2 regions of the Billgrantia tianxiuensis genome follow, and region 1 is predicted to be linked to the other one. Evidence: predicted binding sites of a transcription regulator. Region 1 holds the regulator's gene; the other holds the start of a gene.
The links. The regulator PhoB, encoded in region 1, activates phosphate uptake and scavenging genes when phosphate is short. The targets are predictions, from matches to a motif close to TGTCATANNNNTGTCANA.

Region 1 (11,933 bases):
GAGCCAGGGTCAGGGGCTCCGTCTCTTCGGCCAGCGGATGCTCGGGCGGCAGGATGGCCATCAGCGGCTGCGGGCTCGAGACCCAGAAGCGCAGCTGGTGGTGGGTACGTTCATGAAACATCAGGCCGATATGGGCCTGTTCATCGATGATCGCCTCGATGATGCCGGAGGTGCCGGCCAGGTGAATGTCGAGCTGGATACCGGTATAGCGTTCGGTGAACTCGCGCAGCGGCTTGGCGATCAGGTCGCCGACGAAACCTTCGCCCACCACCAGTGACACGGTGCCGGTCTCCAGCCGCTGGTAGGCCTCCAGCGAGGCGATGAAGCTCTCGTCGAGGGCGCCGCGCCGCTCGCAGTATTCCAGCAGCATCTCGCCCACCGGGGTAGGACGGATGCCGCTGCGCTTGCGCTCCAGCAGGGTAGCCCCCAGCGCCTCTTCGAGCAGGTTGAGTTGCCGGCTCACCGCCGAGGGGGCGATGTCGAGCCGCGCGGCAGCCTGGCGTACCGAGCCGGACTCGAGGGTGACACGAAAATAGACCAGCCGCTGGTGGGGAATGTCCACGTCACGTCACGCCGTGAAAGTCTGTCGGGAGGCGGTCAAAGCTGCTTGAGCAGCTTCTGCAATTTCTTCAGATCGGCCGAGTCGCCCACCAGGCGTACCTGACCTGCCATCATGCCGTCGAGAAAGGCCTGCTGGGTCGGCTTGCGCAGCACGCGAATGGCGCTGGCGGAATCGGCGAAGCGCAGCTCGAGGTCGAGATCCACCGGCAGTCCCGCCCCGGTCTGGATCGCCTGTGGCGACATGCGGTAGTGCCGCGCGATGGAGAGATCTTCGGTGGCGATCCCCCAGTCGAGCCGCCGCGCGTCGGTGAGGGCCTGGCGGAAACCCGGCTTGCGACGCAGGGCTCGCTTGAGCATCACCCCCAACAGCCACAGCATCAGTCGCAGCTTCATGTCGAATCCGATTCGAGCGAGGGAATGAGGTATCGCGGCCTGACGGGACAGGCCGCGCCACGAGAGGAACCGCTGACAGGATCAGCGCTTGCCGACGGCGTCCTTGAGCCCCTTGCCCGGCTTGAAGGCAACGGTCTTGCTGGCCGGAATGGCCAGCGGCTGGCCGGTCTGCGGGTTCTTGCCGGTACGTGCGGCACGCTCGCGCACGGTGAAGGTACCAAACCCGATCAGTGAAACGTCTTGCCCCTGGGCCACGCTGCCGGTGATCTCGTCGAGGATGACGTTGAGCACCTGGCTGGCCTTGTCTTTCGAAAGTTCTGCGCGTTCGGCAATTGCCGCAGCAAGTTCTGGCTTACGCATAAAGCCCTCCTGGTATTGGCTATGTCCCGGCACCGATGCCGGTGAGTTGTTATTCATCGATGGTCACGCTCGTGCCGCCTGTCACTTCCCCGGGAGAGCCCCGTTCCCTTTGTTTGGGTTCTTCTGTTTTGGGTCTTCCCTTGCTCTTGAAGCGTCAAGCGAGCTGACATTCGTTTGGCACGGCAAAAAAACCGGCCGAAACGTTGACGTCACTAGCCTAGCAACGGCGGCGCCGCTCGCGCCAGCTCAACTTTCCGCTTCACGCACGCTCCTGTCAACGCAAAACCGAGCAAACGTTCGTCTACGTCCTCGGCGAGAGCAGCCAGATCACCTCCTTCACCCTCGATCCGCCAGCGAGCCGGCGTCTGCAGCGGTGGCAGGGCCACCACCGGCAGCAGAGGGGTTTTCACCAGTACCGGCCAGGCGCCATAGCTCACTTGGGTAGGACTGCCGGCAAGCGTGCGCGCCAATGCCTTGGCGCTGGCCTGCAGCGGCTGGACATACATGGCGTTGACCCCAGCCACGCAGGCCACATCGCCCAACGCATGGATGCCAGGTGCCGAGGTTCGTAGGTAGCGGTCGACCTGGATCCCCGTTGGCCCTGCGGCCAGTCCGGCGGCCTGCGCCAGCTCGATGCGGGGACGCAGCCCCGTCGCTACCAGCATCAGGTCGGCCTCGAGCCGGCTGCCGTCGTCGAGTGCCACGCCGACATCGCTACCGACCCGTTCCAATCGCTCCACACCACGCCCCAGGTGCAGGCTGATACCGGCCGCGGCAAAGGCTTCACCCAGCGCCCGCCCCAACGGCTCCGGCAGCAAACGCGGCAGTGGCGCCTGCTCCGGCGCCACCAGGCTAACCCGGTGGCCACCCGCCGCCAGGTCGTTGGCGAACTCGCTGCCCACCAGGCCGGCGCCGATGATGGCCACCCGGGCTCGCTGGCCGAACGCCTCGAGCGCGGCATGGAAGTTACGATAGTCGTCCAGGTCGTTGATGCTGAAAACGCGGTCGGCAAGCGCCTCGGGGATGGCAAATGGCACGCTCGGGGCGGCACCGGTAGCCAGCACCAGTTCACCGTAGGCCAGGCGCTCTTCACCGATGTGCAGGCAACGCTCCTGCGCGTCGATGGCGTCGACCCGGGTATGGGTACGTACCACCGCGCCCAGCTGAGCGGCTACCTCCAGCGCCGAGCGTGCCGCCAGCTTCTCGGGGGCCAGGCGCTTGGCGAAACCGGTGGAGAGCAGCGGCTTGGAATAGTCGTCGCCGCTATCGGCCGTAATCAGCGTCACGGGGCAGTCGGCATCCAGCATGCGCAACTGCTTGAGCAGGCCGATGCCCGCCATCCCGGAACCGATGATAGTGAGAGGTGCGCTCATGGGCCTCCTTGGAAAACGCTGTCCATACCACGGGCGAAACGCTGCATGGCGCGCGCAAGTGCGTCAGGACCGCATGTTACACTATGCGCCCCATATTCGACCCGGAGGTGCCGGTGACCCGGAACGACACGGAGCGCCACGCCAAGCCCCCTCGCGCTCCCATCTGGCGCCCCTTGGCCGCAAGCCAACCCGCGATGAGTCCGGCCTGGTGGGCCTGGGTGGCCACGCGGGATTCGCTCACCGCCCGGCTGATCGACGCCGGGGCGGGGCGTTCCTTCCGCGTACGCCTGCTCGCCCAGCGCCTGGGCAAGCCAAGCCTCGACGAAGCCCAAGCCCTGGGCCAGCCCCATGGCCGCCTTGCCTGGCTGCGGGAAGTGGCACTATGTCTCGACGAACGCCCCTGGGTGGTGGCGCGCTCGGTGGCGCCGCTGGCACAGCTGCGCGGCCAACGCCTCGAGCGGCTGGGCGAGCGTTCGCTGGGCAGCTGGCTGTTTCGTCAACCCGACCTGGAGCGTAGCCCCATCGAGGTCACCGCCGCTCCGGCCCCCTTCCATCCGCTGGACGGCCCCTGGGGGCGTCGTTCGGTGTTTCGTCACGGCCGTTTCGCGGTACTGGTGCAGGAGTTCTTCCTCGACCAGATGGCGGATGATCTGGCGCTGCCATCGCGTTAGGATGAGCGCGATCGTTTGAGGAGAACACGATGGATCGCTCCCTGATGCGCCCCAAGGGGCTTGCCCGCCTGCCGGACTTCCTGCACCTGATGCGGCTGGATCGCCCCATCGGCACCTGGCTGCTGATGTGGCCCACGCTGTGGGCCCTGTGGGTGGCCGCCGCCGGGGTTCCCGAGCGCCACCTGCTGCTAATCTTCGTCGCCGGGGTCTACCTGATGCGCGCCGCCGGCTGCGTGATCAACGACTACGCCGACCGCCACTTCGACGGCCACGTCAAGCGCACCCGAAACCGGCCTCTGGCGACCGGGCGTATCAGCGAGCGAGAGGCCAAGGCCCTGTTCGCCACCCTGGTCGCCTCGGCCTTCGTGCTGGTGCTGTTCACCAACCTGTTCACCATCCTGCTCTCGCTGGTGGGAGTGGCGCTGGCCTTCGTCTACCCGTTCATGAAGCGCTATACCCACCTGCCGCAGCTGTTCCTCGGCGCCGCCTTCTCCTGGGCGATCCCGATGGCTTTCGGTGCGGTGCTGGGGGACGTGCCCCTCGAGGCGTGGCTGCTGTTCGCCGCCAACGTGGCCTGGACGGTGGCCTACGACACCGAGTACGCCATGGTCGACCGCGACGACGACCTCAAGATCGGTATCAAGTCCACCGCCGTGCTGTTGGGCCGTGCCGACAAGGCGGCCATCGGAGTGCTGCAGCTGGTCACCCTGGGCCTGCTGGGCTGGGTCGGGCTGCGCCTCGAGCTGGGCGTGTTCTTCTGGCTGGGACTGGCGGGCATGGCCGCGACCTTCCTCTATCAGCAGTTCCTGATCCGCCATCGTGAGCGCGATCGCTGTTTCCAGGCCTTCCTCAACAATCACTGGGCGGGGCTGCTGGTATTCGCTGGCATCTGCCTGAGCCTGTGGCCCCCGGTCGGGATCTAGCCCGGCTATGGCGGCATTGTCATCCAAGTGTCATGATGACGTGGTGAGATCGTCACCGACCCGTCACTGACCGCGAGGCTTCGGGATGACCGCCAAGACCGTTCTGATCGTCGATGACGAAGCGCCGATCCGCGAGATGATCGCGGTGGCGCTGGAGATGGCCGACTATCGGGTGCTGGAGGCTGCCAACGCGCAGAGCGCCCACAGCATGATCGTCGACAACCAGCCCGACCTGCTGTTGCTCGACTGGATGATGCCCGGCACCAGCGGCATCGAGCTGGCACGCCGGCTCAAGCGCGAGGAAGCCACCCGCGAACTGCCGATCATCATGCTCACCGCCAAGAGTGAAGAGGACAACAAGATCCAGGGCCTCGAGGCTGGCGCCGACGACTACATCACCAAACCCTTCTCACCGCGTGAACTGGTGGCCCGGCTCAAGGCTGTACTGCGGCGCACCACGCCCAAGGGAGTCGAGGAGCCGGTAGAGGTGGACGGCCTGGTACTCGACCCGGTCAGCCATCGCGTCAGTGCCGATGGCAAGGCGCTGGAGATGGGCCCCACCGAGTACCGTCTGCTGCAGTTCTTCATGACGCACCAGGAGCGTGCCTATACCCGCAGCCAGTTGCTCGACCAGGTATGGGGCGGCAACGTCTATGTCGAGGAGCGTACCGTGGACGTGCATATCCGCCGCCTGCGCAAGGCCCTGGGCGATGCCCACCAGCATCTGGTCCAGACCGTTCGCGGCACCGGCTATCGATTCTCCAACAAGGTCTGACGTTGCGCCCCTGGAGCCATGAACTCTGGCGCCTTGGCCTGCTCGCCGCCGCCGGCGCCCTGTTCGGCTGGCTGCTGGGCGCTCCCGGGCTCGGGCTCGCCGCCGGCCTCGCCTTGCGCCTGGCCTATCACCTGCAGCAGCTCCACGCCCTGCGCCGCTGGCTCGCGCGCAACCCCCACAGCGAACCGCCCGCGGCCACCGGACTGTGGGGCGAGCTGTTCGACCGTCTTTACCGCTACCAGAAGGGCCAGCGGCATACCCAGCATCGCCTGCAGGCAACCCTGAAGCGCATCCAGGAATCCTCCGAAGCGATGCGCGACAGCGTGGTAATGCTCGACCAGCATGGCGACCTCGAGTGGTGGAACAGCGCCGCCGAGCGCATGCTGGGCCTCAAGGCCGCCCATGACCGCGGCCAGCACATCACCAACCTGGTGCGCGACCCGCGCTTCGTCGCTTACTTCAACGCCCGCGATTATCGCGAGCCGTTGACGCTCCCCTCGCCGGTGGACGAACGCATGGTGCTGCAGTTCCAGATCACGCTCTACGGCGACGACGAGCGCCTGGTGATGGCACGCGACATCACCCGACTGCATCGCCTGGAGGAGATGCGCCGCGATTTCGTCGCTAACGTCTCCCATGAGCTGCGCACGCCATTGACGGTATTGGCCGGCTACCTCGAGACCTACGTCACCTATGCCGAGCAGCTGCCGCCACGGCTCGCTCAGGGGCTTTCTCGCATGCAGGAGCAGACGACCCGCATGCAAAACCTGGTCAACGACCTGCTGCTGCTGTCACGCCTGGAGATCGACCGCGGCGGCGAGGACCATTTGCCGCTGGCCATGGCCACGCTGCTGGAAGAAGTACGCCGCGACGCCGAGGCGCTGGCGGCCGGCCGCCAGCAGATCCGCGTGGAGCTCGAGGAGAAGCGCCGCCTGCTCGGCAGCGACAGCGAGATCCACAGCGCGCTGTCCAACCTGGCCTCCAACGCGGTGCGCTACACCCCCGAAGGCAGCCACATCGTGCTGCGCTGGAAACCGCACCCCAAGGGCGCCTGCCTGGAAGTGGAGGATGACGGCGAGGGCATCGATCCGGTCCACATTCCGCGTCTCACCGAGCGCTTCTACCGGGTCGACAAGGGACGCAGCAGCGAAAGCGGGGGCACCGGGCTGGGGCTCGCCATCGTCAAGCACGTGCTGCTGCGCCACGACGCCTACCTGGAAATCGAATCCCACCCCGGCCAGGGCGCCCTGTTCCGCTGCGTGTTCCCCGCCTCCCGCCTGATGGCGACCGAGCTGGCCACCGGCTGACGACTGTCGCTGTGCCCCATTCTTGTGTATGCTCTGTATTAGCAGGTTGTTTTTAAACCATTTTTCTCGTGTCCCGCCTGGCCGTACAGGCTGCGTCAACGACACGGCACGGGCACTGCAAGGGACTCCTGAATGGCAAGGAAACAGGACGAGATCAGGCGTCAGAACAGGGAAAGAATCTTGCTTGCCGCCGAGTGCGTCTTCGCGGAAAAAGGCTATGCCGGGGCATCGATGGGCGACATCGCCAAGCTCGCCGAACTGCCCAAGTCCAACGTGCATTACTACTTCTCCACCAAGGAGGAGCTCTATCGCGAAGTGCTCCTGGAGCTCCTCGAGGTGTGGAAACAGGATGCCCTGTGCTTCGAACTCTACGACGACCCGCGCATCGTACTTGCCACTTATATTCGCGCAAAGATGCAGCACTCCCGCAGCCGTGCCCACGGCTCCAAGGTCTGGGCAGCCGAGGTGATGCAGGGCGCTCCCATTCTCAAGGAAGAGCTGCGCGAGAATCTCTACGAGTGGGCCAAGCTCAAGGAAGCCAAGATTCGTGAGTGGATCGAGAACGAGCGCATCCTGCCGGTGGAGCCCTCCTATCTGCTTTACATGATCTGGGCCTCGACCCAGCACTACGCCGATTTTAACTACCAGATTGCCCTGCTCAACGACGACCACCCCTCGACGACCTGCAGTTCGAGAAGGCGGTACAGACGGTTACCGCCGTGATCCTGCGTGGGATCGGCCTCTCCCCCTGAGGGTCGAGGGAACGGCGACACCTCCCGAAGGTGTCGCCGACGATGCTACAGGGCACTGGCGGCGCTCTTGCGGAACGGGTTGCGCGGGTCCTCCTCCCAGCTCATGTAGGGCTTGCCCGTTTGTTGCGGCAGCATGCTGATGCAGTCCTGCACTGGGCAGGTGATCTGGCACAGGTTGCAGCCCACGCACTCCTCCTCGATCACTTCGTAGCGCCGCGCACCGCCGGCATCGACCAGCTTGGCGATGGACTGGTGCGAGGTGTCCTCGCAGGCGATGTAGCAGCGCCCGCACTGGATGCACTTGTCCTGGTCGATATGGGCGATGGTCTTGAAGTTCATGTCGAGGTGCTTCCAGTCGGTGGTGTTGGCCACTGCCTGGCCGGAAAAAGCCTCGATCGAGCCGTAGCCCTTCTCCGCCATCCAGCGCGACAGGCCGTCCTTCATTTCATCGACGATACGAAAGCCATGCAGCATGGCAGCGGTGCACACCTGCACGCTGCCGGCACCCAGCGCCAGGAACTCCGCCGCGTCGCGCCAGTTGGACACCCCCCGATACCGGAAATCGGCAGGCTGCGAGTGGGCGCGTCGCGGGCAATTTCCGCCACCATGTTGAGCGCAATGGGTTTGACCGCGCTGCCGCAGTAGCCGCCGTGGGTGCTCTGGCTGCCGACGGTGGGGCGGGCCACCATGGCGTCCAGGTCGAGGCTGGTGATGGAGTTGATGGTGTTGATCAGCGATACCGCATCGGCGCCACCGCGCAGGGCGGCCTGGGCCGGGGCGCGGATGTCGGTGATGTTGGGAGTCAACTTCACGATCACCGGCCTGGAGTAGTACTGCTTGCACCAGCGGGTGACCCGTTCGATCAGGTCCGGGTTCTGCCCGACGGCGGCGCCCATACCGCGCTCCGGCATGCCGTGGGGGCAGCCTAGGTTGAGCTCGATGCCGTCGGCCCCGGTGGCCTCGACCAAGGGCAGGATGTGACGCCACGCGGCCTCCTCGCAGGGCACCATGAGCGACACGATCAGCGCGCGGTCGGGCCACGCCTTCTTGACCTCGGTGATCTCACGCAAATTGATGGCCAGCGAGCGGTCGGTGATCAGCTCGATGTTATTGAAGCCGAGCACTTCGCGGTTCTTGCCGAAATGGGCCGAGTAGCGTGACGAGACGTTGACCGCGGGCGGATCCTCGCCGAGGGTCTTCCACACCACGCCGCCCCAGCCCGCCTCATAGGCCCGCACGACGTTGTAGGCCTTGTCGGTGGGCGGGGCAGACGCCAGCCAGAAGGGGTTCGGTGCCTTGATGCCGGCGAAGTCGACGGAGAGGTCGACGCCATTGACGAGTTCGCGGCTCGATTCATTGGTGAATGCGCTCATGCAGCCTCCTGCTGGATCATCAGGGCCTGGTGGATGGCGCGTGCGGCAAGCTTGCCGTGCTGCACCGCCTGTACGGTGAGATCCTGCCCCGGTGCGATGCAGTCGCCACCGGCATAGACGCCGGGGAGCGAGGTCTGGAAGTCGTCGTCAACTTGGATTCGCTCGCCGTCGCGCACCAGGCTTGCCGCCAGCGGGTCGCTGAGGCTGGCGCCATCGAAGCCCTGGCCGATGGCCTTGAAGATGGCATCGGCAGCAAGGTCGAAGGTTTCGCCGGTACCTGTCAGGCGGCCGGCCTCGTCGCGCGTCTTCTCGAAGCGCATGCCGGCCACCCGTCCCTCGCCATCGAGTAGCACCTTCGCGGGCCTGGCCCAGGTCAGCATGCGAACGCCGTTGGCCTTGGCGATCTCCTGCTCGTGGCCGGTGGCCGACATCGCCTCGAGGCCACGCCGATAGACCAGCGTGACCTCCTCGGCACCCAGCCGAGACATCTGCGTCGCCATGTCGATGGCGGTATTGCCGGCGCCGATCACGACGCAACGGCGGGCCAGTGGCAGCCCGGCAAGGTCGTCGGCCTGACGCAGCTCGCGGATGTAGTCGACGGCGGGCATCATCCCCGGGGCCGCTTCACCGGCCAGGCCCAGCTCGCGGCTGGCACCGAGCCCCAGGCCAAGGAACACCGCATCGAAGTCGTCACGCAGCTGCGCAAGATCCAACTCGCGCCCCAGCCGCTGGCCGTAGCGAATCTCGATGCCGCCGATGCCGAGCAGGAACTCGACCTCGCGGCGGGCGAAATCGTCGGTCATCTTGTAGCGGGCGATGCCGTATTCATTGAGCCCGCCGGGCTTCGCCTCGGCTTCGAAGATCGTCACCCGGTGCCCGAGCATCGCCAGGCGATGGGCGCAGGAGAGCCCCGCCGGGCCGGCTCCGACCACTGCCACGTGACGACCGCTGTCGGCGGCACGCCGGAACGGGTGCCCGTCGAAACGCATGTGATCGGTGGCGTAGCGCTGCAATAGCCCGATCAGCACCGGCTGGCACTCTTCGTGGTGATTGCGCACGCAGCTCTGCTCGCAGAGGATCTCGGTGGGGCAGACCCGCGCACAGCTGCCGCCCAGGATGTTCTGCTCGAGAATGGTGTGTGCGGCACCGTTGATGTTGCCCTCGCCGATCTGGCGAATGAAGCGCGGAATGTCGATGTCCGACGGGCAGGCCTCGATGCAGGGAGCATCGAAGCAGTACAGGCAGCGCTGGCTCTCGATCTGCGCCTGGCGTTCGCTGAGCGGCGGATGCAGGTCACTGAAACCCTCGGCAAGCCGGGTCGCGTCATAGGCCGGGGCTTCACCGACCCGGGGCAGGTGGTTCAAAGAGTGGGTCACGGTCGTTACCTCGTTGTTCTTGGCTGTATGTCGCCGGGCTGGACGCCGCCGGTTATGGCGTCCTTAATCGCGCTTTACCGCCTGCGGTGCGTGGAGTTCGGCGCGACGCTTGAGCAGGTCGAAGACGCCAGGGTAGGCCGGGCGCTCCAGGTAACGGCCGGCACCGCGTTCGGCGCGCAGCTCCCCATCGCGCCATACCCACTTGCCCTGGCTCACGGTATGACGGGGAATGCCGCGCACCGTCCTGCCTTCGAAGATGTTGAAGTCGACGTTCTGGTGATGGGTTTCGGCCGAGATGGTGCGGGTGCCGCTGGGATCCCACACCACCAGGTCGGCATCGGCACCGACTTGTATCGAGCCCTTGCGCGGGTAGAGGTTGAAGATGCGGGCGGTATTGGTGGAGGTCAGCGCCACAAAGTCGTGGATCGACAGCTTGCCGCTGTTGACACCTTCATCCCACAGCACTGCCATGCGGTCTTCGACGCCGGCGGTACCGTTGGGAATCTTGGTGAAGTCGTCCTTCCCGGCGGCCTTCTGATCGGCGCAGAAGCAGCAGTGATCGGTCGCGGTGGTCTGTAGATTGCCCGACTGCAGGCCATGCCACAGCGCCTCCTGATGCCCCTTGGGACGGAACGGTGGGCTCATCACGTGGGCCGCGGCACGTCCCCAGTCGGTATCCTGATAGACGCTGTCGTCGAGCACCAGGTGGCCGGTCAGGCATTCGCCGTAGACCGGATGGCCCTGCTGTCGGGCGTAGGCGATCTCGTCGACGGCATCGCGGGTCGAGACGTGGACCAGGTAGATGGGGGCCCCAAGGGTACTGGCGATGCGAATGGCGCGGCTCGCCGCCTCGCCCTCGACCTGTGGCGGCCGCGACAGCGGGTGCGCCTCGGGCCCGGTCATGCCCTCGGCCAACAGCTTCTGCTGCATGTGGTAGACCAGTTCGCCGTTCTCGGCGTGCACCGTGGGTATCGCGCCAAGCTCCAGGCAGCGCGAAAAGCTCTGCACCAGGATATCGTCGGTGGCCATGATGGCGCCCTTGTAGGCCATGAAGTGCTTGAAGCTGTTGACGCCGTGCTCGCGCACCAGGGTGCCCATCTCCTCGCTCACGCTGTCGTCCCACCAGGTGATGGCGACGTGAAAGGCGTAGTCGGCGGCGGCTTTCTCGGCCCAGCCGCGCCAGGTGCCGAACGCCTCCATCAGCGACTGGCCGGGGTTGGGGATCACGAAGTCGATGATCGAGGTGGTACCGCCAGCGAGCGCCGCGGCAGTGCCGGTGTAGAAGTCCTCGCTGGCCACGGTGCCCATGAAGGGCAACTGCATGTGCGTGTGCGGGTCGATGCCGCCCGGCATGACGTACAGGCCGTCAGCATCGATCACCTCGCCGCCGGCGGGAGCGTCGAGGCCAAGGCCGATGGCCTGGATCTTGCCGTCGGCGCACAGGATATCGGCCCGGTAGCTATCGCTATGGGTCACCACGGTGCCGCCACGAATCAAGAGGCTCATGTCGCGTTTCTCCCTTTCGTTGTTGTCTTCATTCGCCGTCGGTGAGACGCCCGTAGGCTTCCGGGCGACGGTCGCGGAAAAACTGCCAGTTGTTGCGTATCTCACGCACCATCGCGAGGTCGATCTCATGAACCAGCAGTTCGTCCGCCTTGTCGCTGGCCTGGGCCTCGATCTGCCCGCGCGGATTGACGATGTAGGAACTGCCGTAGAATTCGCCGATGTTCCACGGCGCCTCGGTGCCGACACGGTTGATGGCGGCAATGAAGCAGCCGTTGGCGGCGGCGGACGCGGGCTGCTCGAGTTCCCACAGGTACTGGGATAATCCGGCCACGGTCGCCGACGGATTGAAGATCACCTCGGCACCGTTGAGTGCCAGCGCCCGCCAGCCCTCGGGGAAGTGGCGGTCGTAGCAGATGTAGACGCCGATCTTGCCGTAGGCGGTATCGAAGACCGGCCAGTCCGACTTGCCCGGCTTGAAGAAGAATTTCTCCCAGAAGCCGGCGACCTGGGGGATGTGGGTCTTGTGGTACTTGCCCAGGTAGCTGCCGTCGGCATCGAACACG
Region 2 (11,933 bases), 570 kb from region 1:
CCTTGTAGGTGGCACTGATGCGCCGCTCGATGCGCATGCTGCCGGTGTCCAGCGGCTCGCTCACGGCCAGGCGCGGCAGCGTGGTGCGGTAGGCGCGCAGCAGGAAGACCGCCTCGATCATGTCGCCGCTGGCCTGCTTGATGGCAAGCGCGGCGAGCTCGGGATCGTAGAGCGAAGCCTCGGCCATGACACGGTCGACGGCCAGGCGCAGCTGGTCCTGGATCTGCCCGACCTCGAGTTCGGCCCGCTCGCGCTTGCCGCGGCGCCGGTCAGCCAGCAGGCGGTGGGCGTTGGCGATGGCGCGCTCGCCTCCTTTCACGGCTACGTACATCAGGCGATCTCCTCGATGCGGGTGGTACGTGGCAACGCGGCGAGCCGCTCGCCACAGGTGAGAATGGCGTCGAGCCCACAAGGGAAGGACTGGCGATTGGCGGCGAGCCGCAGCATCAGGGGCCGAGCGCGCTCTTCCACACGAAGCGTGCGTTGGGCCGGTATGCCCGGCCCGCTCAGCTGCCAGGTGCCGCTTCCGGTGTCGCCGCTATCGAGGAGCTCGAGGGCGACCAGCAGCGTGGTACTGCGATCGGGGTACTCGTCGCTACCCAGCGCGAAATCCGGCGCCTCGCACAGCGCTGCCGGCGTCACCAGCGCGAAATCCGCCGACACCGGCTCGTCGGTCAGGCGGCAGCCGGTATGGAAGGGCAGCGCCTCGCGCAGTGCCGGCGTATCCAGTGCGGGGGCGAGCCATACACGGACATCGAGATCGCACAGCGTCAGCAGCGTGCCCCACAGCGCAGAACCGATGGTTGCTTGCGGTGGCGCCGGAGCCGCCAGGGTGTGCAGGGTGCCGGGCTCGCTCATTGCCGCCAGCACTTGGCGGAACAGCCGCTGGCTGTCGTGGACAGGGTCGTTCAGGGTCGGCCAGGGCATGTTCACTCCCCTCTCACCAGGGTGAAGAAATCGACTCGGGTGGCCGCCGTGTCGCGTGCCGCCTCGCCACGACGCGCCTCGAGCGCATCTTCCAGCGGCGCAATCAGTTCACTGTCGATGTGCCGGGCCCAAGCCTCATGCTGGGCACAGGCGTCGATCAGTGCGATGAGTTCGGCATGGCGACGGTCGCGCCCGCGCACCCAACCGTGGCCGAGGGCGCCGGCAACAGGCGATGCCTCGTCGAGCACCACACTCGCCCGGGTCAGCGTCATTTCGCCAAGGTTGAAGGCACGGCCGGTACCGCCCATACGACCTCGCAGCATGGCCATGCCGGTCTCGGGGCCGCGTACGCAGCGATGGGCGATACGAATGCCGAGCGTGGTCCAGCGGGTCTCGATCTGCTGCCGTGGCGACAGCGCCAGCACCCGCTGGCGTCGCGCCTGCGACATGCGCCGGTCTTGCAGGGAAGTCATGAGGGCACCTCGTCGGTCGGGGCGAAGTCGATGTGGTAGGCGAGCCGGTCTGCCCGGGCGCGACTGATCGAGACCTCGACCAGCGTGCCGTCATGGTCGACGTTGTCACTCGCGAGCTGCAGCAGTGGTGCATTGAGAGGGCATTGCAAGCGGCGCGAGTCGTCGCGGGTGGCGCTGATGCCTTCGATACGCACGCGACGGCGGAAGAGCTGCAGGCCGTAGTGCTGGTCGAGCAAGGCGCGGGTGGAGCCGCCGCGGTAACGACGCTCCCAGCCCGGTACCCGCTCGGGGTCGAACCAATGGCGCAGCAGCATCAGCGGCGCACCGTCGACGCTGCGCAGGGTGTCGACGCACAACAGGGCTTCACCTGGGCCATAGCCGAAGCGCTGGGCAATGGCCTCGGGAGGCACCTGCAGTCCCTGCGCCAAGCATTCGGTCTGGGTGGCAATCCCCAGCGCGGCCAGGTTGTGGGTCACTTTGCTGGCGGCATTGACGGCGTAGTCGAGGCGGCGATCGACGATCTGGGTGCCGCGTCCCTGATGGCGGGTCACCATCCCCGCCGCCACCAGCTCGTCGAGCGCACGCCGCACTGTATGACGATTGACGCCAAAGCGCCGAGCCAAGGCCACTTCGGCGGGCAGCAGCTCTCCGGGGGCATAGTCGCTGCGAATCTCGCGAGCCAACGTATCGGCCAGCTTGCGATAGCGCGGGGCTTCGTCGAGCGGCTCCTTGGCCAGTTGTCTAGACATGTTTGCTCCGGCAAAAACGAATTTTCGAAGAGAAGAGGCCGCTGGCACGGCCGGTTTGCTCTCTCTTAGATGAAGCGCTTGCGTACCGCCTGCGAGGCCATGTCGAGCACGGTGACCGCAACGATGATCACCAGCATGATCGTGGCGGTCTCGGCGTACTGGAAACCGCGCATGGTTTCCCATAGCGCCACGCCGATCCCGCCCCCACCGACCATTCCCAGCACAGTGGCCGAACGGATATTCGACTCGAAGCGGTAGAGGCTCACCGAGATCCACAGCGGCAGCACCTGGGGAATCAGGCCAAAGACGATCTCCTCGATGCGCCCGGCACCGGTGACGCGGATACCCTCCATGGGGCCGGCCTCGCTGGCTTCGACGGCCTCGGAAAAGAGCTTGGCAAGCACACCGGTAGTGTGGACGAACAGCGCCAGGGTGCCGGCGAAGGGGCCGAGCCCCACGGCGACCACGAACAGCATGGCGAAAACCAGTTCGTTGATGGCGCGACAGGCATCCATCAGGCGGCGCATGGGCTGGTAAACCCACCAGGGCACCAGGTTCTCGGACGACAGCAGGCTGCACGGGATGGCCAGCACGATCGCCAGTAGCGTGCCCCAGATGGCGATCTGAATGGTCACCAGCATCTGGTCGATGTAACGCCCAAGGTTGCCGAATGCCGGCGGATAGAAATCGGCGGCGAGTTCGGCCATGTTGCCGGCGTTGCTGACCAGCGCGCCGGGATTCATCTCGGTGCCTTGCCAGGCCCAGGCCAGCACACCCAGGGCGATGGCCCAGCCGAGCAGGCTGATCCAACTGCGCTTGGCCGAGGCATCGGCGAGCGTCGGATTCGTTACGGTCATGGAGTGTTCTCCGGAGAGGGGCCGTTTCAGCCCCTCGGACTCGGTTGCCGTTTCGGGGCGAAGTTCGGTCACTGGGCCATGGCGGTGGTCAGGCCCGCTTCGCCCTGCTCGGCCCTGGCGGCTTCGCGCGCCTTGAGGCGCTCGTCCAGGTCATCCAGCCGGGCGTCCAGTTCGGCCAGTTGATGCTGCTTGTCGGCTTCATTGAGCGAATCGTCGGCGGCGAGCTGGGCGCGCTGCTTGAACAGTTCCAACTGACGAATGGGCAGCAGTTGGTCGTTGTCGGAGGCATCGAAGCGCGCCCACTGCAGAGGCTCGATCTTCTCGCGCTGCTCCTCGGTCTCGCCGTAGCTGAGGATGAAGTCGCGCAGTCGGGTCTTCATCGACTCAGGCAGGTTCTCGCGCCATACCAGCGGATCGGAGGGAATCAGCGGCGACTGCCAGATCACCTTGAGCTGTGCCGCCTTGTCGGGGTGCGCCAGCTCCAGGCGATCCATGCTCTCGGTATTGAAGGTGGCCACGTCGACCTGACGGTTGGCCACCGACAGCGCATTGGTCTCGTGGTTGGAGTTGAGAGTGCGCTTGAAGATGTCGGTGGCCTCGACGCCGTTCTGGGCAAAGACGTAGTAGCCCGGCACCAGGAAGCCCGAGGTGGAGTTGGGGTCGCCGTTGCCGAAGGTAAGCTGCGAGGCGTTGGCGAGAATGTCCTCGACGTTCTCGTAGGGGCTGTCCTGGTGCACGATCAGCAGGCTCCAGTAGCCAGGCTCGCCGTTCTCTGGCACGGTTTGGGCGAAGATCTCACCGCCGGCACGATCCACCGCCTCCATGGCCGACTTGTTGCCGTACCAGGCGAGGTCGATCTTGTCGAAGCGCATGGCCTGGATCACCGCGGCGTAATCGTTGGCGAAGAACGGCTCCACCTCGACGCCGAGGGTCTCGGCCATGTCGTCGAGGAACGGCCGCCACAGCGGCTCCTGGTTCTGGCTGGCCTCGGTGGAGATGATGCCGAAGCGCAAGGTGTCGATTTGCTCCTCGGCGACGGCGAGCTGGCTGCCCAGCAGGCCAAGGCCGGCGATCAGCGGCAGGGCGAGACGGCGATGTTTCGTGCTCATGGCGAAAACCTCTTGGTGGCGGTTGGCGATGATCAACTGGCGGCGCCCAGGGCGACGTTGGCAGCAATGGGAGCGGGAGGCTGGCGCGGCTCGTCGAAACCGGCGTTCTCGTAGAGCGCCTGGAGCCGTGCTTCGGTAAGGCCTTCGGTCGGGCCGTCGTAGTAGAGATGCCCCCTCTTCAGGGCGATGGCCCGCGAGCAGTAGCGGCGGGCATAGTCGACCTGATGCAGCGAGACGAGCACGGTACGGCCATCCTCGAGGTTGATGCGCTGGAGGATGTCCATGACCTCGCGTGCACTGCGCGGGTCGAGGGAGGCGATGGGTTCATCGGCGAAGATCACCTCGGCGTCCTGCATCAACACACGGGCGATCGCCACGCGCTGCATCTGTCCGCCGGAGAGGGTATTGGCGCGCTGTTCGGCCAGCTCAGCAAGGCCAACGCGGGCCAGTGCCTGGCGCGCCCGGATGCGCTCCTCCTCGCTGAAGCGTCCAAGCAATGCCCGCCAGCGCGGCATCGAGCCCAGCCGGCCGATCAGTACATTGGTCAGCACGCTGAGGCGGCCGACGAGATTGAACTGCTGGAAGATATAGCCGCAGCGGCAGCGCTGGGCACGCGAGCCCCGCAGCAGCCGGCCGTCACGCTGGACCTCGCGGTCCATGAGGTGAACACGACTGCCGCTGTGGCGATTGGCGGAGGTGAGCCCCACCAGATGGCGTAGCAACGTGGACTTGCCCGAGCCGGACGGCCCGATGAGGGCCACCATTTCGCCGGCTTCAATCTCGAAGCCGACCTCACTCAGTACGTGGATCTGGCCGAAGCTCTTGCTGAGTCGTTCGACAGCGATGCGGGTGATCGACATGATGCCCTCCTCTATGCGGATGGCATCAGTGTCACGGCGGGAGATGAAACGCAGTTGTCTAGACAATAACGATTGCGTGACATCGGCACGGCCGAAAATCACGCCACCGGCGGACCTTGCGGGCTGCTGCGACGACGCAACAATGCCTTAGCGCCATTCGTCATCGCAGGGTCATGCCAGTGTCATCGCGACGTCATGCTGCGCACCGGCAGCTCGGATCAATCCTCCGCCAGCGAGGGCAGCAGTGTCTTGAGCTTGCGCGTCAGCGTATTGCGCCCCCAGCCGAGCAGTTCGGCGGCCTCGCCCTTGCGCCCGCCGGTGTGCTTGAGCGCGGTCTCGATCAGGATGCGTTCGAAGTCGGGCACGGCCTCCTCCAGCAGGTGGGTGTGTCCGGCGGCCAGGGCGCGATCGGCCCAATCGCGGAAGGCGGCGCGCCAATCGCCGCTGGGCGCTTCGCCGCTCTCGCCGTGGCGCAATTCCGGCGGCAGGTCCTCGACCAGGATCTCGCGTCCCGAGGCCATCACCGTCAGCCAGCGGCAGGTATTCTCCAGCTGGCGCACGTTGCCCGGCCAGGGCAGGCGGGTGAGGTGCGCCTCGGCGTCCTTGGTCAGCACCTTGACGTCGGTGGCGAGTTCCTTGGCCGCCTCGGCCAGGAAGTGCCGCGCCAGCCGCGGAATGTCCTCGCGCCGCTCTGCCAGCTTGGGCAGGTGAACGCGGATCACGTTGAGACGGTGGAACAGGTCCTCGCGGAAGCGGCCGTCCTCCACCAGCCGCTCCAGGTTCTGGTGAGTGGCGGCAATGATGCGCACGTCCACCTTCACCGGCGTGTGGCCACCCACGCGGTAGAACTCGCCGTCGGCCAGCACCCGCAGCAGCCGGGTCTGGGTCTCGGCGGGCATGTCGCCGATCTCGTCGAGGAACAGGGTGCCACCGTTGGCCTGCTCGAAGCGTCCCTGGCGGCTGGCGGTGGCGCCGGTGAAGGCGCCCTTCTCGTGGCCGAACAGCTCGGACTCGATCAGGTCGCGGGGTATCGCCGCCATGTTGAGGGCAATGAACGGCTGGCCGGAACGCGGGCTGTGCTGGTGCAGGGCGCGGGCCACGCGCTCCTTACCGGTTCCCGACTCGCCATTGATCAGCACCGTGATGTGCGAGTGCGACAGCCGGCCGATGGCGCGAAACACCTCCTGCATGGCCGGCGCCTCGCCGATGATCTCGGCGCTGAGCCCTTCCGGCACGCTGACCGGCCGCTTGCGCTCGCGGGCGTGGGCCACGGCGCGGCGCACCAGGGCCAGCGCCTCGTCGACGTCGAAGGGTTTGGGCAGGTATTCGAAGGCGCCGCCCTGGTAGGACGCCACGGCACTGTCCAGGTCGGAGTGGGCAGTCATCACGATCACCGGCAGCTCGGGATGGACCTCGCGTATCCGTGACATCAGGTCCAGGCCGTCGATACCGGGCATGCGGATGTCGGTCACCAGCACATCGGGAGGGTCATCCAGCAGGCGGCTGAGCGCCACGTCGGCCCGGTCGATACACTCGACCTCGAGGTCGGGCTGGGCCAGGGCGCGCTCCAGCACCCAGCGAATGGCGCGGTCGTCGTCGACCACCGCGACACGTGCGACATCAGTCATGGCGCCTCTCCAAAGGAATAAGCAGACGAAATTCGGTGTGTCCGGGCCGGGACTCGCATTCGATCAGTCCCTGATGCTGATGCAGGATGCCCTGGGCGATGGACAACCCCAGCCCGCTGCCGTCGGCACGCCCCGAGACCATGGGATAGAACAGGGTCTCCTGCAGGCTCTCGGGGATGCCGGGGCCGTTGTCGATCAATGCCACCTCGCAGACCAGGCGGTGGCGCTCGGCGCCCAGGGTGAACTGACGCCGCGCCCGGGTGCGCAGCAGCAGGCTCGGTGCTTCGGTGCCGGCCTCGGTCATTGCTTCCACGGCGTTGCGCGCTACGTTGAGCACCGCCTGGATCATCTGGGCCTCGTCGCCGGGGAAGTCCGGCAGGCTGGGATCATAGTCACGCTCGATCGTCACGCTCGGCGTTTCCGCCATCAGCAGTGCGCGCACCCGCTCCAGGACCTTGTGAACGTTGAGCGGCTCGTGGCGCAGCAGCTTGTTCGGCCCCAGCATGCTGTCGACCAGGTCGCGCAGCCGGTCGACCTCCTCGACGATGATGCGGGTGAATTCCTTCAGGGTAGGGTCGTCGAGGTCGCGTTCGAGCAGTTGGGCAGCGCCACGAATCCCGCCCAGCGGGTTCTTGACCTCGTGGGCCAGGCCGCGAGACAGCACCTTGATCGCTTCCTGACGGTTGAGCAGGGCTTCCTCGCGGGAGATGCGCAGCAGACGGTCGCGCGGCTCCATTTCCACCAGCAGTTCGGACATCGACAGCGGCGTGACCGTGTAATCCACGGTGACCGCCGTACCGCCGAGCAGTGCCAGCCTGACCTCGCGCTGGGTAAAGGGATGCTGGTCGTCGCGCGCCTTGGCCAGCACGTCTCCCATGCCGTCGTCCTCGGTCAACAGCGCTGCCAGGCTGAGCCCCTGCACCCGGCCCAGGCTGACCGCCAGCAGAGCCTCGGCCGCCGGGTTCATCCAGCTCAACCGCAGCTCGTCATCCAGCAGCAGCACTGCCGTGGTGAGGTGTTCCATCAGGCGTCGATACATTTACGACCTTCCCTCGGTGAATGCAGGAGTGCATAGCGCGGCGCTTGCATCGTCATGGCGCATCGGCAGGAAGCGCTCGATTGCCGACACGATGCCCGGCAGCACCCAAGGCTTAACATTCCTAGCAAGAAGTGCGCCAACCCCTATTGGCGCGGCATGGCGCCGTTTCAGAGCGAAAAGCGCGACTCCATATGCACCATAATGGTGCATCGATGGCAAAACTGCCAGAACAGGAGGCATGGTTTGTCTGTCTTGGTGCATCCGGCTTGGTGCATCGGAGCACAGGAATGGCAAACCAAGGAGGATCGGGGTAACCAGCGTGGGGCAACGTAACTCGGCACGCCATCTGTAGAGCGAGACCGCCGAAACGAAAAAGGGCTCCGCGATGCGGAGCCCCTGATGGCAGACCGGCTGTCTAACTGCCGGACGCAGTTGCTTAGCAGCTGTAGTACATGTCGAACTCGATCGGGTGCGTGGTCATGCGAATACGCTCGACGTCTTCCATCTTCAGCTCGATGTAGGCATCGATCATGTCGTCGGTGAACACGCCGCCTTCGGTGAGGAAGGCACGATCCTTATCCAGGGCTTCCAGGGCCTGATCGAGGCTATGCGCCACGGTCGGCACCTTCTTGCCTTCTTCCGGCGGCAGGTCATAGAGGTTCTTGTCCATGGCGTCGCCGGGGTGGATCTTATTCTTGATGCCGTCGATACCGGCCATCAGCATGGCGGCGAAAGCCAGGTAGGGGTTGGCGGTCGGGTCCGGGAAGCGGGCCTCGATACGCTTGCCCTTGGGGCTCGCGGTGTACGGAATACGGATCGATGCAGAGCGGTTGCGCGCGCTGTAGGCGAGCATGACCGGCGCTTCGAAGCCCGGCACCAGGCGCTTGTAGGAGTTAGTGGAAGCGTTGGTGAAGGCGTTCAGGGCACGGGCGTGCTTGATGATACCGCCGATGTAGTACAGCGCCATTTCGGACAGACCAGCGTACTGGTCGCCGGCAAACTGGTTTTGACCATCCTTCCAGAACGACTGGTGCACGTGCATGCCGCTGCCGTTGTCGCCGACCAGCGGCTTGGGCATGAAGGTGGCGGTCTTGCCGTAGGCGTGAGCCACGTTGTGGATCACGTACTTCAGTTCCTGGACTTCGTCGGCCTTCTTCACCAGGGTGTTGAACTTCACGCCGATCTCGTTCTGGCCGGCGTTGGACACCTCGTGGTGATGCACCTCGACGCTCTGGCCGATGGCTTCCAGGGTGTTGCACATGGCGCCGCGAATGTCATGGAAGCTGTCGACCGGAGGCACCGGGAAGTAGCCACCCTTGACGCGCGGACGGTGGCCCAGGTTGCCGCCTTCGACCTGACGGTCGGTGGACCAGGCACCCTCTTCGGAGGTGATCTTGTACATGGCGCCTTCGATGTCGGCCTTCCAGTGAACCTCATCGAAGATGAAGAACTCGGGCTCCGGGCCGAAGAAAGCGGTGTCGCCCAGGCCGGTGGACTGCAGGTAGGCCTCGGCGCGCTTGGCGATGGAACGCGGATCGCGCTCATAGCCCTGCATGGTGGCCGGCTCGATGATGTCGCAGCGCAGCACCAGGGTGGCATCCTCGGTGAACGGGTCGAGGAAGGCGGTACCGTCTTCCGGACGCAGGATCATGTCGGATTCGTTGATGCCCTTCCAGCCGGAAATGGAGGAGCCATCGAACATCTGGCCGTTCTCGAAGAACTCCTCGTTCACGTCACGGGCCGGAATGGTGACGTGCTGTTCCTTGCCCCGCGTGTCGGTGAAGCGCAGGTCTACCCACTTCACATCGTGTTCTTCGATCAGGGCGAGAGTCTTGGCTGACATTTGTGTCCTCCGTTTGAGCTGTGGCTCGATTCGATTGGCTGAAGTCCACTGGTGCTGTTTCGTTGCAGCACCCGTTGTAGCACGCTGTGGGCCAGCTGCCCACGTTCGCCATGCACAAGCATGGCGAGCTGCCCATGGCAATGCAGGAGCTGTGCCAATCATGCACCACGCCTAAACGGAAATATGTTAACCATCTGTTTCGGAAGAAAAATAAATTGCACCGCGCTGTATCAGCCTGCACCAAGCCTGCCCGCCCTCTCCATTTAGGCGCCGCTGGGATCGGATTTGTGCACCATGGTGGCGCAAACAAATCGCTAATGCACCATAATCGCGCACCGACTGCGCTTTTCTCATGCAGTCTCGATCGATACCCGCGCCTGACAGGCCCGCAAGCGTTCGAGCAGATCGGGCAGCGCGTCGCTGCCCAACTGCGGGTCGAAACCGCCGATGCGCTCGAACCAGGCTCGCACCACCCAGAAGGTGTCCAATGGTGATGGACGCTGCAGCAGCCACCAGCGCCGCAGCCAACCATGGCGGCGCACCGGCAGCACGGCCGCATCCCACTGGCCGCTCGGCTCGACCTCGACCAACCGATGGCTGAGCCAGTTCACGGCACGGCGGTCTCCCAACCCGGGGAACAGCAATAGCTCTCCTCGGCTGGCACTTACGGCGGCATTGAGCCGACCTCCCAGAGGCGTGGAGCCGCACGAGAGCAGGACAGCCCGGTAGCGTTGCGCCAGGGCCGGTAAGCGGCGGTCTCCGGTATCGTCCACCAGCAACAGTTCATAGCTCCCCTGCCACCGCTTGGCTGCCTTTTCGAAAGCGATCAAGTTGCGTGGCAGTTTCGCGCCGGCACTGCGAGCATCGAGAATGACACTGGAAAGAGGCATGGCTCAGGGCTCCACCGAGAATGGGAGGGCCGCTCGCAACGCAGCTGCGTTACAGAGTGTGTAAATAAGTGTAGAAAAGTAGCGACAAAGTTCCCTTACTGAATTTCTTCCCACCGCGCTCTCCCAATCATGCCCGCCATGACGGAACGATGACATGGCTCGGACCGCCCCAGGCGGATGGGGAAGCGCCACGTCCCGGGCTGATGGTCTCCATATTGCGAGGTTGTGCTATTCCCCTCCCCCGCTTACCTGTACAATGCGCCTCCACTCCCTACCCCGCGCCTAGGGTACGTCCTTCCGATGTGTACATAGGTGCGCCCCTGTTGATGAGTCACACCCTATGAACACAGCTGTAACCCCCTCTCGCATCGAGAGTTTGCGCAATATTGCCATCATCGCTCACGTCGACCACGGCAAGACCACCCTGGTCGACAAGCTGCTGCAGCAGTCCGGCACCCTGGATCGCAAGGCCGAGGGGCAGGAGCGGATCATGGATTCCAATGACCAGGAAAAGGAGCGCGGCATCACCATCCTGGCCAAGAACACTGCGATTCGCTGGCAGGACGGCAATGGCCGCGACTTTCACATCAACATCGTCGACACTCCCGGACACGCCGACTTCGGCGGCGAGGTAGAGCGCGTGATGTCGATGGTCGACTCGGTGCTGCTGCTGGTCGACGCCGTCGACGGCCCCATGCCGCAAACCCGCTTCGTCACCCAGAAGGCCTTCGCCCAGGGCCTCAAGCCGATCGTGGTGGTCAACAAGATCGACCGCCCCGGTGCGCGCCCCGACTGGGTCATCGACCAGATCTTCGATCTGTTCGACAACCTCGGCGCCACCGACGAGCAGCTCGACTTCCCGATCGTCTACTGCTCGGCGCTCAACGGCATCGCCGGCATGGATCCGGAATCGCTGGCCGAGGACATGTCGCCCATGTTCCAGGCCATCGTCGACATCGTCGAACCGCCGGCGGTGGAACTCGACGGCCCGTTCCAGATGCAGATCTCGGCGCTGGACTACTCCAGCTACGTGGGCGTCATCGGCCTTGGCCGCATCAAGCGCGGCTCGGTCAAGCCCAACCAGCAGATCGTGGTGATCGGTACCGACGGCAAGACCCGCAAGGGCAAGGTCGGCCAGGTGATGACCCACATGGGCCTCGAGCGCGTGCAGACCGAACTCGCCACCGCCGGCGACATCGTCTGTATCACCGGTATCGATGAACTCTCCATCTCCGATACCCTGTGCGACCCGACCGCCGTCGAGGCGCTGCCGCCGCTGTCGGTGGACGAGCCCACCGTCTCCATGACTTTCCAGGTCAACGACTCGCCGTTCGCCGGCCGCGACGGCAAGTACGTTACCAGCCGCAACATCAAGGATCGCCTCGACCAGGAGCTGATCCACAACGTGGCGCTGCGTGTCGAACAGGGCGAGAGCCCGGAAAAGTTCAAGGTCTCCGGCCGCGGCGAGCTGCACCTCTCGGTGCTGATCGAGACTATGCGCCGCGAAGGCTTCGAGCTGGCGGTGGGCCGCCCCGAGGTGATCATCAAGGAGATCGAC

Region 2: a site for PhoB is predicted at 5,156-5,173, ahead of phnC (phosphonate ABC transporter ATP-binding protein). Genes of this name have one in related genera too.

What each region holds. Positions count from the first base shown of each region.
Region 1 is NZ_CP035042.1:4,924,343-4,936,275, forward strand. Features, by position in the region: gene EKK97_RS23080 (LysR family transcriptional regulator) at 1-562, opposite strand, end outside; gene EKK97_RS23085 (hypothetical protein) at 598-954, opposite strand; gene EKK97_RS23090 (HU family DNA-binding protein) at 1,036-1,314, opposite strand; gene EKK97_RS23095 (FAD-dependent oxidoreductase) at 1,527-2,687, opposite strand; gene EKK97_RS23100 (chorismate--pyruvate lyase family protein) at 2,801-3,358, shown strand; gene ubiA (4-hydroxybenzoate octaprenyltransferase) at 3,388-4,281, shown strand; gene phoB (phosphate regulon transcriptional regulator PhoB) at 4,367-5,056, shown strand; gene phoR (phosphate regulon sensor histidine kinase PhoR) at 5,059-6,363, shown strand; gene EKK97_RS23120 (TetR/AcrR family transcriptional regulator) at 6,496-7,086, shown strand; partial or broken gene preA (NAD-dependent dihydropyrimidine dehydrogenase subunit PreA) at 7,161-8,488, opposite strand; gene EKK97_RS23130 (NAD(P)-dependent oxidoreductase) at 8,485-9,864, opposite strand; gene hydA (dihydropyrimidinase) at 9,928-11,370, opposite strand; gene EKK97_RS23140 (nitrilase-related carbon-nitrogen hydrolase) at 11,399-11,933, opposite strand, start outside.
Region 2 is NZ_CP035042.1:481,632-493,564, reverse strand. Features, by position in the region: gene EKK97_RS02215 (carbon-phosphorus lyase complex subunit) at 1-331, opposite strand, end outside; gene phnH (phosphonate C-P lyase system protein PhnH) at 331-927, opposite strand; gene phnG (phosphonate C-P lyase system protein PhnG) at 930-1,400, opposite strand; gene phnF (phosphonate metabolism transcriptional regulator PhnF) at 1,397-2,149, opposite strand; gene phnE (phosphonate ABC transporter, permease protein PhnE) at 2,215-3,006, opposite strand; gene phnD (phosphonate ABC transporter substrate-binding protein) at 3,075-4,115, opposite strand; gene phnC (phosphonate ABC transporter ATP-binding protein) at 4,148-4,975, opposite strand; gene glnG (nitrogen regulation protein NR(I)) at 5,194-6,603, opposite strand; gene glnL (nitrogen regulation protein NR(II)) at 6,596-7,642, opposite strand; gene glnA (glutamate--ammonia ligase) at 8,079-9,485, opposite strand; gene EKK97_RS02165 (glycosyltransferase family protein) at 9,836-10,375, opposite strand; gene typA (translational GTPase TypA) at 10,716-11,933, shown strand, end outside.